Regions from separate parts of the Kitasatospora sp. NPDC043950 genome, predicted to be linked through region 2. Evidence: riboswitches for the same ligand, from Rfam matches in the RefSeq annotation. Region 2 holds a riboswitch; the other holds the start of a gene.
The links. Region 2 has a riboswitch for magnesium ahead of AC07BF_RS01630 (NRAMP family divalent metal transporter). Riboswitches for the same ligand answer to the same signal wherever they lie in the genome.
Positions count from the first base shown of each region.

Region 1: it holds a riboswitch for magnesium, as region 2 does, so the genes downstream of both, AC07BF_RS17365 (NRAMP family divalent metal transporter) here and AC07BF_RS01630 (NRAMP family divalent metal transporter) in region 2, are expected to answer to the same signal.

Region 1 covers NZ_JBWKER010000023.1:58,017-65,172, forward strand. The annotation lists gene AC07BF_RS17345 (M56 family metallopeptidase) at 1-930, opposite strand, end outside; gene AC07BF_RS17350 (BlaI/MecI/CopY family transcriptional regulator) at 927-1,295, opposite strand; gene AC07BF_RS17355 (FtsX-like permease family protein) at 1,441-4,191, opposite strand; gene AC07BF_RS17360 (ABC transporter ATP-binding protein) at 4,188-5,084, opposite strand; M-box (ykoK) riboswitch at 5,222-5,398, shown strand; gene AC07BF_RS17365 (NRAMP family divalent metal transporter) at 5,758-7,156, shown strand, end outside.
Region 2 covers NZ_JBWKER010000002.1:94,750-101,905, forward strand. The annotation lists gene AC07BF_RS01610 (glyceraldehyde-3-phosphate dehydrogenase) at 1-342, opposite strand, end outside; gene AC07BF_RS01615 (GreA/GreB family elongation factor) at 640-1,110, shown strand; gene AC07BF_RS01620 (FdhF/YdeP family oxidoreductase) at 1,203-3,470, shown strand; gene AC07BF_RS01625 (YhgE/Pip domain-containing protein) at 3,529-4,842, opposite strand; M-box (ykoK) riboswitch at 5,065-5,242, shown strand; gene AC07BF_RS01630 (NRAMP family divalent metal transporter) at 5,570-7,156, shown strand, end outside.

The DNA.
Region 1 (7,156 bases), on a different contig from region 2:
GTGCGGCGCGCAGGCCAGCAGGTACGGCAGCAGCGGGAGCGCCGACACCACTATCCAGAAGGCCAGTTGGCGCCTTCGTCGGCCGTGCCCCGGTCGGGCCAGCCGGCGGACCCGGGCCAGCACCCCGGTGGCGGACGCCGCCAGCGACCCGCCGGGCGCGATGCCGTACGCCGTGCCCGGCACGACGCCGTGCGCGGCGCCCGTCGGGGCTCCGGACGTCGCCAGGGCGCAGAGCGCGGAGGCCAGTTCGCTGCGCGACACCCGCGCCAGCGCGGCGTCGTCGGCCGCCATCTCCAGCAGCAGCCCCACCTCCGCCCGCCCGCGCCGGGCCAGCGGCAGCGGGCCGAACAGCAGGGCGAAGGTGTCCGCCGGCAGCCGGAACAGGTGGTGGCGGCCGCGGATGTGTCCGTGCTCGTGCGCCACCGCCGCGGCCAACTGCCGGTCGTCCAGCAGCCGCAGCGCCCCGCGCGACAGGACCACCCGGGAGCTGCGGCCGGGCAGGCAGTAGACGGTCGGGTGGGCGTGCTCCAGGATCAGGGCGCCCCAGCGCCCGTCCCGGACGGCGACCACGTCCAGCATCGCCCGGTGCCGTCGGCGCGCCCGTCCGGCTCGGACGCCGACGGCCGCCACCACCGTGGCGATCGCGGCCCCGGCGGCGGCCAGCAGCCACCAGTCGTGGGTGTGCGGGGCGATGGGCCCGGGGGGCTCCGGGTGCGGGAACAGCCCGACCAGCCCGGCCGGCTCGTGGGCGAACGGCTCCACCGCGTGGTGCGCCGCCAGCAGCAACGCGACCAGGAAGGAGGCCATCAGGGCCAGCCAGAGCGCGGCGCCCGCCGCCGGGCGCGCCTGCAACCGGGCCGAGCCGGCCAGCCGGCGCGGCAGCAGGACCCCGGTCACGGCCAGGTGGAGGCCGAGCAGCGCGAGGGTCACTCGGCGTCCCGGGCCTTCACCTGCTCCAGCGCCGCCAGCAGCGCGGATGCCTCGTCGCTGCTCATCCCGTCGACGAAGTGCAGCAGCGCACCCGCCCGGTCCGGCGTGGTCTCCAGCGCCTGGCGCATCAGCCGCGCGGTGTACGCCTCCCGGGTGCAGGTCGGCTCGTACGCCCAGGCCCGGCCCACCTTGTCCCGGCGCAGCCAGCCCTTGGTGTGCAGGATGTCGGCCACCGTGGTGACGGTGGTGTACGCGACCGGCCGCTGCCGCTGGAGGTCGTCCACCACCTCGCGTACGGTGGCGGGCCGCCCCCAGGACCACAGCCGGTCCATGATCTCGGCCTCCAGATCGCCGAACCCGCGCAGCACCGCCGTTCTCTCCCTCGCCGACCGCCGGCGCCCTTCGCCCGCTAGAACCCGCCCATGGTACGGCGCTCTCGCGCGCGGGTCGCCCGCGCACGCCGAAGCCCGCCCTCCGGAATGGGGGGCGGGCACCGGCGTGCGCCAGGGGTCAGGACAGCCGCCGCCCCATCGGGATGCGGGAGCGGGTCAGCAGGGCGGCGAGCAGCCCCGCCAGCACCGGGAGCACCAGGACGACCAGCAGCAGCTGGCCCCAGGGGGCGGTGATCAGGGCCGGGTGGCCGCCGAACCCGCTCGCCCGGGACTTCAGCAGGCCCACCGCGGGGACGAAGCCGTTGACCGCCCCGAGCAGCGCCCCGAGCAGGGCGATCATCGCGCACTGCAGTCCCGCCATGGTGCGGCGGATCCGCGGTGGTGCGCCGACGGCGGCCAGGGTGGCCTGGTCCTGGCGGGAGTCGGCGGCGGCCAGGCCGGTGGCGATGCCGGCGGCGCCGAGGACGACCAGTCCGGCGAAGCCGCTGAGGGCCAGGGTGAGGGCGTCGCCGCGGGGCTGGAAGCCGCGCTCGACCTCCAGCTGGGCGGCCCGGTCGAGCCGGACGACGGCGGCCTCGGTGCGCTGCTGGGCCTTGCGGTCGGGCGGGGTGGCGGGCACCCAGATCGAGCCGGTGGGCTTCGCGGTGAGCCCGGGCAGGAGCTTGGGCAGCGCCGAGGGCAGGATCAGGCCCTGGGCGAAGCGGGCGGCGGTCGGGTTCTCGACCAGGACGGCGTCGGCCGGGATTTCCTGAAGGTCGGGCTTGGGGACCTCGCCGGGCTGGAGCGGCGCGCCGGAGCTGCCGCGCAGCTGGAGCACCGCCCGGCCGTCGCCGGCGAGGAAGGCGCGGTCGAAGACCAGGATCTTCCCGGCGGCCAGGGCCTGTTCGGCGGCCGGGTCGTGGATGCCGAACTGGGTGCGGAGCATGGCGGCGTCCCCGGAGGCCAGGTGCGGCGGGCCGGACGCGGTGCGCCAGTTCACGGTGCCCTTGAGCTGGACGGTGCTGGAGCAGTTGGCACAGAACTGGTACACCGCTTCGCCGAGGTCGGCGCGCGGCCCCAGGTCGGTCAGCTGCTTGCCCACCTCGGCGCGCAGGCCGTCGAGTTGCGGTCCGTCGACGGTGGAGAGGAGCTGCACGGCGCCGTACGGGGCCTGCGGCCGGTAGTCGCGGCGGTTCTCGGCGTCGGTGCTGGTGCTGTAGACGCCGATGGCGACGGCCCCGGCCACGGCGGCCATCACGGCGGCGACGGCCGGCGCGGTACGCGAGCGGTGCCGGGCGGAGTCGCGCAGGGCGAGTCGGGGGCCGAGCGGCAGCCGCCTGGCGAGCCGGCCGAGCAGGGCGACGAGTGCGGGGGTGCAGGCGAGCAGGCCGAGTTCGGCGATGACGGAGCCGCCGAGCACGGTCAGCGTGCGGGTGTCGTAGGTGCTGACGACGGGCACGCCGCCGTGTTGCAGCGCGCTCGCGCCGTACAGGGCCAGGGCGGCGCCGGCGGCGAGCAGCAGCACACCGAGCACGGTGACCCAGCGGTTCGGGGCCTGGACGGTGTCCCGGTCGGTGAGTCCGGCGGTGACGCTGCGGCGGGCGGCTTGCCGGGCGGGCAGCGCGGCCGCGAGGAGCGCCGTGAGCAGGCCGATCCCGCCGATCGCGAGCAGGTCCAGTGGCGGCAGGGCGAAGTGTCCGAAGCGGGCGCCGCCGGCCCGTTCGATCCACGGGCGCAGCCCGGCGACGAGGCCGCCGCCGAGGACCACGCCGACCACGGCCCCGGCCGCGCCGAGGACGAGGGCGCCGCCGAGCACCACCGCGCCGACGTGCGTCCGCCGGCCGCCGGCGGCGCCGAGCAGCGCGAGCTGGCGGCGGGAGCGGCGGGCGCCGACCGCGAAGGCGGGGCCGGCGAGCAGGGCGACCTCCAGCAGGCCCATGCCGGTGACGGTGGCCACCACGACCTTGGTGTTGTCGTCGGCGGAGGGGCCGAAGGAGCGGTAGGCGTCCCGGTAGTAGGGGACGGCGGCGCGCGGCGGCGGGGCGAGCGCGACCGAGCGGGCGGTGAGGGTGTAGCCGTGGGCGTTGAACTCCTGGACCTTGGCCCAGTCGAGGGTGGCCCCGGCGGGGAGCCGGACCAGCCAGGCGCCGCGTTCGGGCTCCGGCGGTGCCGCGGCCGGGCTGCCGGGAGGCGTGGCGGCGGCGAGCTGGCTCAGCAACGCGCCCGACTGGGCGACGAGTTCGACCCGGCGGAGGTCGTCCGGGTGCTCGACGACGCCGGTGATGGTGAAGGTGGTCCGCTCCAGGCCCGGAAAGGTGGTGGTGCCGCCGACGGCCAGCCCGGCGTTGTCGAGGAAGGCCCGGGTGGCGGCCAGTTCGCGCGGGCCGCCCGGGGCGTGGCCGTCGACCAGGTTGAGCCGGCCGTGCCAGAGCGGGTCGGTGAGGTCGGCCTCGGTGGTGAGGGTGCGGACCAGGCCTTCGGGGGAGGTCGCGCCGGTCTCCGGGCCCTGCCGGGCGGAGGTGAGCACGCTGCCCGGCGGCAGCAGCCCGGTGACCAGGGTGACCGGGTCGGTGCCGGCGGCCTTCTGCTGCTCGGCCGTGGGCGGTTGTCCGGGGCGGGGCTGGGCCGCGAAGGCGCCGTCCTCGGCGACCGGGGCCTGCTCGACGGCCCGGCCGGGGGCGAGCGAGGTGACGAGGGCGTCCGCCCCGCCCAGCACCCGTTCGACCCGTTCGGCCGGGGTGAGCTGCCCGCTGCGGTGGACGACGTCGGCGCCGGTGACGCCGAGGACGGGCAGCGCGATCATGGCGACGATCAGGGCGCTGCGGCCCTTGGCGCGCAGCGCGTCGCGGCGGGCGATGCGCAGGGCGACCTTCCAGGCGCCGAGTCTCATCGGGCCACCTCGCCGTAGCCGTCGGCCGCGTGGCCGAAGTCGCCGACCGCGTGCCCGGTGCCGGTGGCCGAGTGCCCGGCCCCGTCGGCCGCGTGGCCGTAGCCGTCGGCCGGGGCGCTGAGCGGCTCGGCGGTCAGCCGGCGCTTGCCGGTGCGCCGCCCGTGGCTCTCGGAGGCGACCGCGCCGTCCTTCAGATGGACCACCCGGTCCGCCCAACTGGCGTGCGCGGCCTCGTGGGTGACCATCATCGCGGCGGCCCCGGCGTCGCAGCGGGCGCGCAGCACGGCGAGCACGGCCTCGCCGGTGGCGGAGTCGAGGGCGCCGGTCGGTTCGTCGGCGAGGACGAGGCGGCGCTCGCCGATCAGCGCGCGGGCGATGGCGACGCGCTGCTGCTGGCCGCCGGACATGTCGTCGGGGAAGCGGTCGGCGAGTTCCCCGATGCCGAGCTCCTCCAGGGCGGCGAGCGCCTCGCGGCGGGCGGTGCGTCCGGAGACTCCGTCGAGTTCGCGGGGCAGCGAGATGTTCTCGGCGGCGGTGAGGGCGGGGATCAGGTTGTAGTCCTGGAAGACGTACCCGATGGAGCGCCGCCGAAGGTCGGCGAGCCGGCCGCGGCTGAGGCCGCCGAGGGCCACGCCCTCGACCAGGATCTCGCCCTCGCTGGGCGCGTCGAGTCCGCCGGCCAGGGTCAGCAGGGTGGACTTCCCGGAGCCGGACGGGCCCATGACGGCGACGAACTCGCCGGGGTGGACGGCCAGTTCGACGCCGCGCAGGGCGTGTACCTCGGCGGCGCCCCGGCCGTGCACCCGGGTGACGTTGGCCAGGTGCAGGACGGGTGCGGATCGGGTCGGATCGCTGTGGGACACACTTCCCCCTCGTGAGCTGTTGAGCTGCATATGTCGGTGAACTATATATGCCGGACGGGGGTGCACGTCGAGGGGTGGGTTTGGTCAAGCTTCTACAAAGCTGTCGAAGTTCGGTCGAAACGCCGCTATCCGGGTGAAGGGGAGGGTTTATGCTTGACGAGATTTGAAAGGCACCTCGTTCGGTGAGGCGTCTTCACGGACACAGGCCACTGACCCGACGACGTCGAGAGACGCCCAGGTTCAGGACAGGTCTTCCCGAGTTAAGGGTTGACCCCAAGTGGCTTCCGGCCGATCGGGCTGGACACGCCGTGGAGTGCCAAAGCTCTGACGAGTTGGGGTGTGCCGGTCCCGTGGGGCCGGTCCGCTCCTTGCCGTGTCGCGATGCGGTGCACAGACGTGCGCCCCCGACCGGGAGGAGGCGAGAGACATGGACTGCGATAGTCCGGGCCATAGTCGCCCCTGCCCCCGCATGCTCTCGATCACCTCTGGCACGCGGTAACAACCTTCCCTGCGCGCGTTCACCTGACGCTGCGTCATGCGCTCAACCGCGCCCCGACGTACGACGTCTGACGCTCCGTCATGCCCTCACGGCCGCCGCCGCTCAGCGCCGCCGTGCGGTCCGACGCCGTGCGCTCTCGCAGGGAGGATCGCTGCTGCGTGCCCCCTGTCGCCCCCTCAAGGAAGGGGGCAGGGAGGCCCTGCCATGACCAACGTGATGCTGGACCCGAAGGTCCCCACCACCACCCGCACCGCCGTGCTCGACGACGCCCACGTCGGCGACATCAAGGGTGCGCTCGGCACCATCCGGCTCGACGACACCACGCCGCGCCACGGCCTGTCCGCAAGACTCAAGACCCTGCTCGCCATCGTGGGCCCCGGCCTGATCGTGATGGTCGGCGACAACGACGCGGGCGCCTTCTCGACGTACGGGCAGGCGGGGCAGAACTACGGCACACAGCTGCTGTGGACGCTGCTGATGCTGGTCCCGGTGCTGTACGTGAACCAGGAGATGGTGCTGCGCCTGGGCGCTGTCACCGGTGTCGGCCACGCCCGGCTGATCCTGGAGCGCTTCGGGAAGTTCTGGGGCGCGTTCAGCGTCATCGACCTGTTCCTACTGAACGCGCTGACGCTGGTCACCGAGTTCATCGGTGTCACCCTGGCGGCCGGATACCTCGGGCTGCCGAAGGTCGCCTCGGTGGTGCTGGCCGCCGTGATCATCATCGCCTCGGCGTTCACCGGCTCGTTCCAGCGTTTCGAGCGCGTCGCGGTCACGCTGTGCGTGGGCTCGCTGCTGCTGGTGCCGATCTACTTCATGGTCCACCCGAAGACCTCGCAGATGGCGCACGACTTCGTGGTGCCCAGCATGCCGGGCGGCTCGGGCCAGCTGGCGGCCGTGATGCTGGTGATCGTCTCCATCGTGGGCACCACCGTCGCCCCGTGGCAGCTCTTCTTCCAGCAGTCGTACGTCATCGACAAGCGGATCACGCCGCGGTTCATGAAGTACGAGAAGGTCGACCTGTGGATCGGGATCGCCATCGTCATCATCGGCGCCGCCGCGATGATGGGCTTCACCGCCGCGGCCTTCGCCGGCACCGACGGCTTCGGCCAGTTCTCCGACGCGGCCGCCGTCGCCAAGGGCCTTGAGGACAAGGCCGGACACGTGGTGGGCGTGCTGTTCGCCATCGCGCTGCTGGACGCCTCGATCATCGGCGCCTTCGCCGTCTCCCTCTCCACCGCCTACGCGATCGGCGACGTGTTCGGCATCAGGCACTCGCTGCACCGGGGCGTCAAGGGCGCCAAGGGCTTCTACGCGATCTACGCCGGCCTGGTGGTCGTGGCGGCCGCGATCACGCTGCTGTCCACCGGCTACACCCAGGGCCTGATGACGCAGTTCGTCCAGGTGCTGGCGGGTGTGCTGCTGCCCTCGGCGACGGTGTTCCTGCTGCTGCTCTGCAACGACAAGGCCGTCCTGGGGCCGTGGGTCAACGGGCCCAAGACCAACGCCTTCACCTCCGCCGTGGTCGGGGTCCTGGTGATGCTGTCGCTGATCCTGACCGCCGCCGTGGTCTGGCCCGACATCAGCTCGCAGGCCATCCTGTGGA
Region 2 (7,156 bases):
GACGGCCCGGGCGGTGAACTCCTCGACCGACAGGCCGTGGTCGTCGGCCCGGTAGGTCGCGGCGAGCATGCCGATGTCGATCTGCGAGGGGCCGAGGTCCAGGGTGGTCAGCGCACTCAGGAAGGGCATCGTCTCGGTGACCGAGAGCTCCTCGCCGGCTATCTGGCGGGCGAAGCGGTGCGTCTTCAGGATGCTGACCACCGACTTGTTCACCAGGGACCTGCTGTGCAGCAGGACGGTCACGTCCCGCTCGCGGTGCAGTCGCCCGATGATCGGGATCATCGACTCCGCGATCTCCTCGCGGTTCTTCCAGTCCGTGAACACGTCGTCGTTGACAGTCACAAGTCCATCTTTCGAGCTGAGGGTGTTGCGCACATGGTAGCTTCGCCCGCCCCCACCCCTTCGGCCGGTCCCTCCCCCCGCCTGCCCGGCCGCGCCCCGCCCGCACCGCCCGGACCTGCGGCTTCGTCCCGACCGGGGCCCACCGCCCCGACGCCCGCCCACCGCGAAGGTGATCACCGCCACCCCCGGGGCCGGTCGCGGGAGCCTCGCCCACGGCGGATTTGCCGGGGGTGCGGGGTGGTGGGGTAATGGAAGCGACCCGTGCTTGAGCGTTCCGCGAACGACCCGGGAGCAGCCATGACAGACGGTCCCGAGCCCATCAGTGCCGAGGCCCTGCGCGCCGTGCAGGAGGAGTTGGCCGAGCTGCGCGGCGAGCGGGCGAAAGTGGTGGGGACGCTGCGCGGGGAGGACGTCGGCGACCGGGCGGACGCGGCGGACGAGTTGCAGCGGGCCGACGACGTCGCCCGGCTGGACGAGCGGATCGCCGAGCTGGAGGCCCGGGTCCGCGAGGGGGCCGCCGCCGGGCCGCCGTCCACGGAGGTGGTGGGGGTGGGCTCCACCGTCACCGTGCGGTTCGCGGACGGGGTGGAGGAGACCGTCGAGGTGGCGGAGCTCGCCGAGGTGCGGGAGGAGACCCTGGTGACCGCAGACAGCCCGCTCGGGCGAGCGCTGCTCGGGCGGCATGCCGGGGAGACCGTGAACTACGAGGCGCCGAACGGCGCGGCGAGCGCGGTCGTGCTGTCGGTCGGCGGACGGAGGGCTTCGTGAACTCCCCCGACGGCCGCGCGCGGGACGACTCCGCGCAGGACCCCGCGCAGAACCACGCCGCCCGGAACCGCCCCGCCCGGGACGAGCCGGCCGTGGGCCCCGACCCCGTCGGGCCGCCGCAGTTCGCGCCGTACCACCACCCGGCCGCCGGCTGGGGTGCCGCGAAGAGCGTGACGCGCTTCCTGGTGAAGGAGGGCGCGTACGTGGACGGGCCCCGGGCGATCATGCGGATGAACCACGAGAACACCGGGTTCGACTGCCCCGGGTGCGCCTGGCCGGACGACACCAAGGGCCTGCACCTGGACATCTGCGAGAACGGCATCAAGCACGTCACCTGGGAGATGACCCGCAAGCGGGTCGGCCGCGAGTTCTTCGCCGCCCACTCGGTGACCGAGCTGTCCGGGTGGAGCGACTTCGCGCTGGAGGACCAGGGCCGCCTCACCGAGCCGATGGTGTACGACGCCGCCTCGGACCACTACGTCCCGATCAGCTGGAAGGACGCCTTCGAGCTGGTCGGCCGCACCCTGCGCGAGCTGGACGACCCGAACCGGGCCGCCTTCTACACCTCCGGTCGGCTCGGCAACGAGGCCACCTTCCTCTACCAGCTGATGGCCCGCGAACTGGGCACCAACAACCTGCCGGACTGCTCCAACATGTGCCACGAGGCCAGCGGACGCGCCCTCCAGGCCTCGCTGGGCACCGGGAAGGGCACGGTCGACCTCAAGGACTGGGAGGTCACCGACGCGCTGTTCATCATGGGCGTCAACGCCGCCTCCAACGCGCCCCGGATGCTCACCGCCCTCGCCGACGCGCACCGTCGCGGCGCGCAGATCGTGCACATCAACCCGCTGATCGAGGCGGCCGCCACCCGCACCATCGTCCCGCACGACTTCGTGGACATGGCGCTGTTCAAGTCCACGAAGACCAGCACCCTGAACCTCCAACCGCGCATCGGCGGCGACATGGCACTGGTGCGCGGCATGGCCAAGGCGATCCTGGAGCAGGCCACGGCCGACCCCCGGGCCCTGGACCGGCAGTTCATCGAGCGCCACACCACCGGGTTCGAGGCCTACCGCGCGCTGTGCGGGGCCACCCCCTGGGAGGAGATCGAGCGGCAGAGCGGGCTCGACCGGGCCGAGGTCCTCAAGGCCGCCCGGGTCTACCGCGACGCCGACCGCTCCATCGTCAGCTGGTGCCTGGGCGTCACCCAGCACGAGCACGGCGTGGACACCGTGCGGGAGATCGTCAACCTCCTGCTGCTGCGCGGCAACCTGGGCCGCGAGGGCGCCGGCCCGTCGCCGGTGCGCGGGCACAGCAACGTCCAGGGCAACCGCACCTGCGGCATCGACCACCGCCCCTCACCCGAGTTCCTGGACCGCCTCGCCGAGGCCTGCGGGATCGACCCGCCACGCGCGCACGGCCTGGACACCGTCTCCGCCATCGAGGCGATGCGGCGCGGCGAGGTGACGGTCTTCGTCGCCATGGGCGGCAACTTCGCGCTCGCCGCGCCCGACACGCCCTACACCCACGAGGCGCTGCGCGGCTGCGAGTTGACCGTCCAGGTGAGCACCAAGCTGAACCGCAGCCACCTGGTGCACGGCCGCCGGGCGCTGATCCTGCCGTGCCTGGGCCGCACCGAGAAGGACCACCAGCGCGGCGGGGTGCAGAGCACCTCGGTCGAGGACTCGATGAGCATGGTGCACCTGTCCGTCGGCATGAAGCGCCCGGCCTCCCCGCACCTGCTGTCCGAGCCCGCCATCGTCGCCGGGATGGCCCGCGCGGCGCTGCCGGACAGCGGGACACCGTGGGAGTGGTACATCGAGGACTACGACCGCATCCGCGACACCATGTCCCGGGCCCTGGACGGCTTCGAGGACTTCAACCGCCGGGTGCGGCTGCCCCTCGGGTTCCGGATCAAGCAGCCGGCCCGCGAACTGGTCTTCCTCACCCCCTCCGGGCGGGCCGAGTTCTCCACCGCCCCGCTGCCCGACGTCGTCCCCGCCCCGGGCACCCTGGCGCTGGGCACCATGCGCTCCCACGACCAGTGGAACACCACGATCTACTCCGACAACGACCGCTACCGGGGCGTGCGGAACCTGCGCACGCTGGTCTTCCTGAACACCGACGACATGCGCGAGCGCGGCATCGCCGAGTTCGATCCGGTCGACATCACCAGCACCGCGAAGGACGGCAGCACCCGCACCCTGAACGGCTACCTCGCGATCCCGTACGACATCCCGCGCGGCTGCGCGGCGGGCTACATGCCCGAGATGAACGTGCTGTGCGCGATCGCCGACCACAGCACCCAGAGCGACCAGCCGATCATGAAGCACCTCAAGGTCACCGTCACCAAGGCGTAGGAACCGAGGACGGCGCCCACTCCTGAACGCCCACTCCTGAACGCCCACTCCTGAACGCCTACTCCGACGGCTGCGGCGTCCAGCGGTGCAGGCCCTTGCGGTCGTAGTACCGGGTCATCCCGAAGCCGAAGGCCAGGGCGAGCAGCACGCCGACCGCGATCATGGTCCAGCCCCGGGCCAGGCCCGCGTCCGCCCGGGCGTCGAAGAACAGGATCGCCCGGATGCCGTCGCTGAGCTGGCGCATCGGCTCGAAGACGCTGAGGAAGCGGTAGAAGCCGGGCACCGCCTGGAGCGGGATGGTCGCCCCCGAGGAGGGCAGCGCCAGCGCGATGAAGACGAACATGGACACCAGCTGCCCGATCCCGCCGAACGCCGCGTTGATCGCCTGGACCCCGAGGCCGACGGCGAGGCTGGCGCAGTAGGCGAAGACCCAGAGCAGCGCCTGGTGCGGGGCGTCCATGCCGAGGACGGTGACCGAGCAGAGCATCACCAGGGTGGTGGTGAGCAGCATGATGCCGGCCGTCATGACCATCTTCAGCAGCAGAGTCTGGGTGCGGGTGATCGGGACGGTCGGGCGCCGGGTGTGCCAGGGGCCGAGCTCGCTGTCGCTGTAGCCAAGCGCGGTGTCGACGCCGTTGTGGATGATGTTGCCGCCGATGAAGCCGGTCAGCACGGCCAGCAGGGTGTAGTAGAAGGCGCTCAGGCCGAGCCCGCTGTGGGCGCCGATCGGGTGGCCGACCCGGGTGGTGACGGCGAGCGGGTCGGCGAGCAGCAGCCGCGCGGTGGCGCTGGTGCCCGTGCCGGAGCCGGAGCCGGCGGAACCGGACGGCGGCGCGGCCGCGGTCAGCTCCTTGCCGAGCGCCAGCGAGGCCTGGTGGGCGGCGGACTGGGTGATCTGGGAGGCCAGCGAGGAGCCGAGGCTGCCGAGGCCGGGGTTGGTGAGCACCGTCAGGGTGGGCCGTTCGGTGGCCCGGCCGGTGGTCAGTGCCGCCACGTCGGCGGTGAACGCCTGCGGGACGAGCAGCGCGCCGTAGACCTTCCCGGTGGAGAGCTGGTCCATCGCCTCGGCCTGGTCGACCTGGCGCCAGTCGACGGTGCTGCCGGGCGTCCCGGCGACGATCTCCCGGCTGAGCCGCGCGCCCAGGGTCTCCGCCCGGCCCGGCGGCGGCGGGCCCTGATCCGCGTTCACCAGGGCGATCGGGAGCCGGTGCAGGTGCCCGGTCGGGTTGAGGATGCCGCCCATGTAGAGCAGCGAGAGCACCACGGCCAGCAGGCCGCACAGGATGCTCGGGACGAGCCACAGCTTCGCGTGGCGGGCGAGCACGAGGGCCCGCGCCTGCCGGGGACCACCCTGGGAGCCTGCGGACGCCATGCCACCCCTCGGATTCGGGCGCAACCTGGTGCTGCTGCCGATGCGGTGGGAAGTCGTTCCGTGGCGGCCCGGCGGCAAAACCCCACGTCACCCGATCCGCCCCGCCGCCCCCCGCCACCCCTCGCCGCGCCTCGGCCGGGACGACCGGAGACAGAAGGTAAAGGTTCTACCAAGTACGCAAGTATCGGCCTCCGCGCGGTCTATGCTTCTGGAGGTTTGAAGAAGGCACCTCGTTCGGTGAGGCTTCTTCACGGACACAGGCCACTGATCCGACGACGTCGAGAGACGCCCAGGGTTAGGACAGATCTTCCCGACCTAAGGGTTGATCCGAAGTGGCTTCCGGCCCGACCGGGCTGGACACGCCGTGGAGTGCCAAAGCTCTGACGAGTTGGGGTGAACCGGCGGTCGCTTCGCGCGCCGGCGAACTCCTTGCCGCGTCGATCACACGCACCACGGGGTGCGTCGACCGGGAGGAGGCGAGAGACATGGATTGCAGTAGTCCGGGCCACAGTTGCCCCTACCCCCGCCTGTCCTCGCACACTCCCGGCACGCGGTAACGACCCTCCCTGCGAACATTTCTGACGGTACATCACCTCAACACCCGGCTTCGCCGTGCCCGAACGGGCCCGCACCGCCGGGTGGCGATGCGCCGCGCCCGTCCGCAGGGGGATCGCCGCCGTGCGCCCCCGATCGCCCCGCCTGCCCCGGGGCCCACGGGAGGATCGTCATGACCACCAACGCCACGCTCAACTCCAAGGTCCCCGCCCCGCGTTCAGCGGTACTGGACGACGCCCACGTCGGCGACATCAAGGGTGCGCTCGGCACCATCCGGCTCGACGACACCACGCCGCGCCGCGGCCTGTCCGCAAGACTCAAGACCCTGCTCGCCATCGTGGGCCCCGGCCTGATCGTGATGGTCGGCGACAACGACGCGGGCGCCTTCTCGACGTACGGGCAGGCGGGGCAGAACTACGGCACGCAGTTGCTGTGGACGCTGCTGATGCTGGTCCCGGTGCTGTACGTGAACCAGGAGATGGTGCTGCGCCTGGGCGCTGTCACCGGTGTCGGCCACGCCCGGCTGATCCTGGAGCGCTTCGGGAAGTTCTGGGGCGCGTTCAGCGTCATCGACCTGTTCCTGCTGAACGCGCTGACGCTGGTCACCGAGTTCATCGGCGTCACCCTGGCGGCCGGATACCTCGGGCTGCCGAAGGTGGCCGCGGTGGTGCTGGCGGCAGTGGTGATCATCGCCTCGGCGTTCACCGGCTCGTTCCAGCGCTTCGAGCGCGTCGCGGTCACGCTGTGCGTGGGCTCGCTGCTGCTGGTGCCGATCTACTTCATGGTCCACCCGAAGACCTCGCAGATGGCGCACGACTTCGTGGTGCCCGGCATGCCGGGCGGCTCGGGCCAGCTGGCGGCCGTGATGCTGGTGATCGTCTCCATCGTGGGCACCACCGTCGCCCCGTGGCAGCTGTTCTTCCAGCAGTCGTACGTCATCGACAAGCGGATCACGCCGCGGTTCATGAAGTACGAGAAGGTCGACCTGTGGATCGGGATCGCCATCGTCATCATCGGCGCCGCCGCGATGATGGGCTTCACCGCCGCGGCCTTCGCCGGCACCGACGGCTTCGGCCAGTTCTCCGACGCGGCCGCCGTCGCCAAGGGCCTTGAGGACAAGGCCGGGCACGTGGTGGGCGTGCTGTTCGCCATCGCCCTGCTGGACGCCTCGATCATCGGCGCCTTCGCCGTGTCGCTGTCGACCGCCTACGCGATCGGCGACGTGTTCGGCATCAGGCACTCGCTGCACCGGGGCGTCAAGGGCGCCAGGGGCTTCTACGCGATCTACGCGGGCCTGGTGGTCGCGGCGGCCGCGATCACGCTGCTGTCCACCGGCTACACCCAGGGCCTGATGACGCAGTTCGTCCAGGTGCTGGCGGGTGTGCTGCTGCCCTCGGCGACGGTGTTCCTGCTGCTGCTCTGCAACGACAAGGCCGTCCTGGGGCCGTGGGTCAACGGGCCCAAGACCAACGCCTTCACCTCCGCCGTGGTCGGGGTCCTGGTGATGCTGTCGCTGATCCTGACCGCCGCCGTGGTCTGGCCCGACATCAGCTCGCAGGCCATCCTGTGGATCATGGCCGGCTGCGGCGTGGCGGGCGTGCTGGTCGCCGGGTACTTCTTCACCTTCGGCCGCACCGCCACCAAGGAGGACCCGATCGACCGCACCGGCCGCGAGGAGTGGCGGATGCCCCCGCTGGAGACCCTCGGCAAGCCGGTCATGTCCACCGCCCGCAAGGTCGGCATGGGCGCCCTGCGCGCC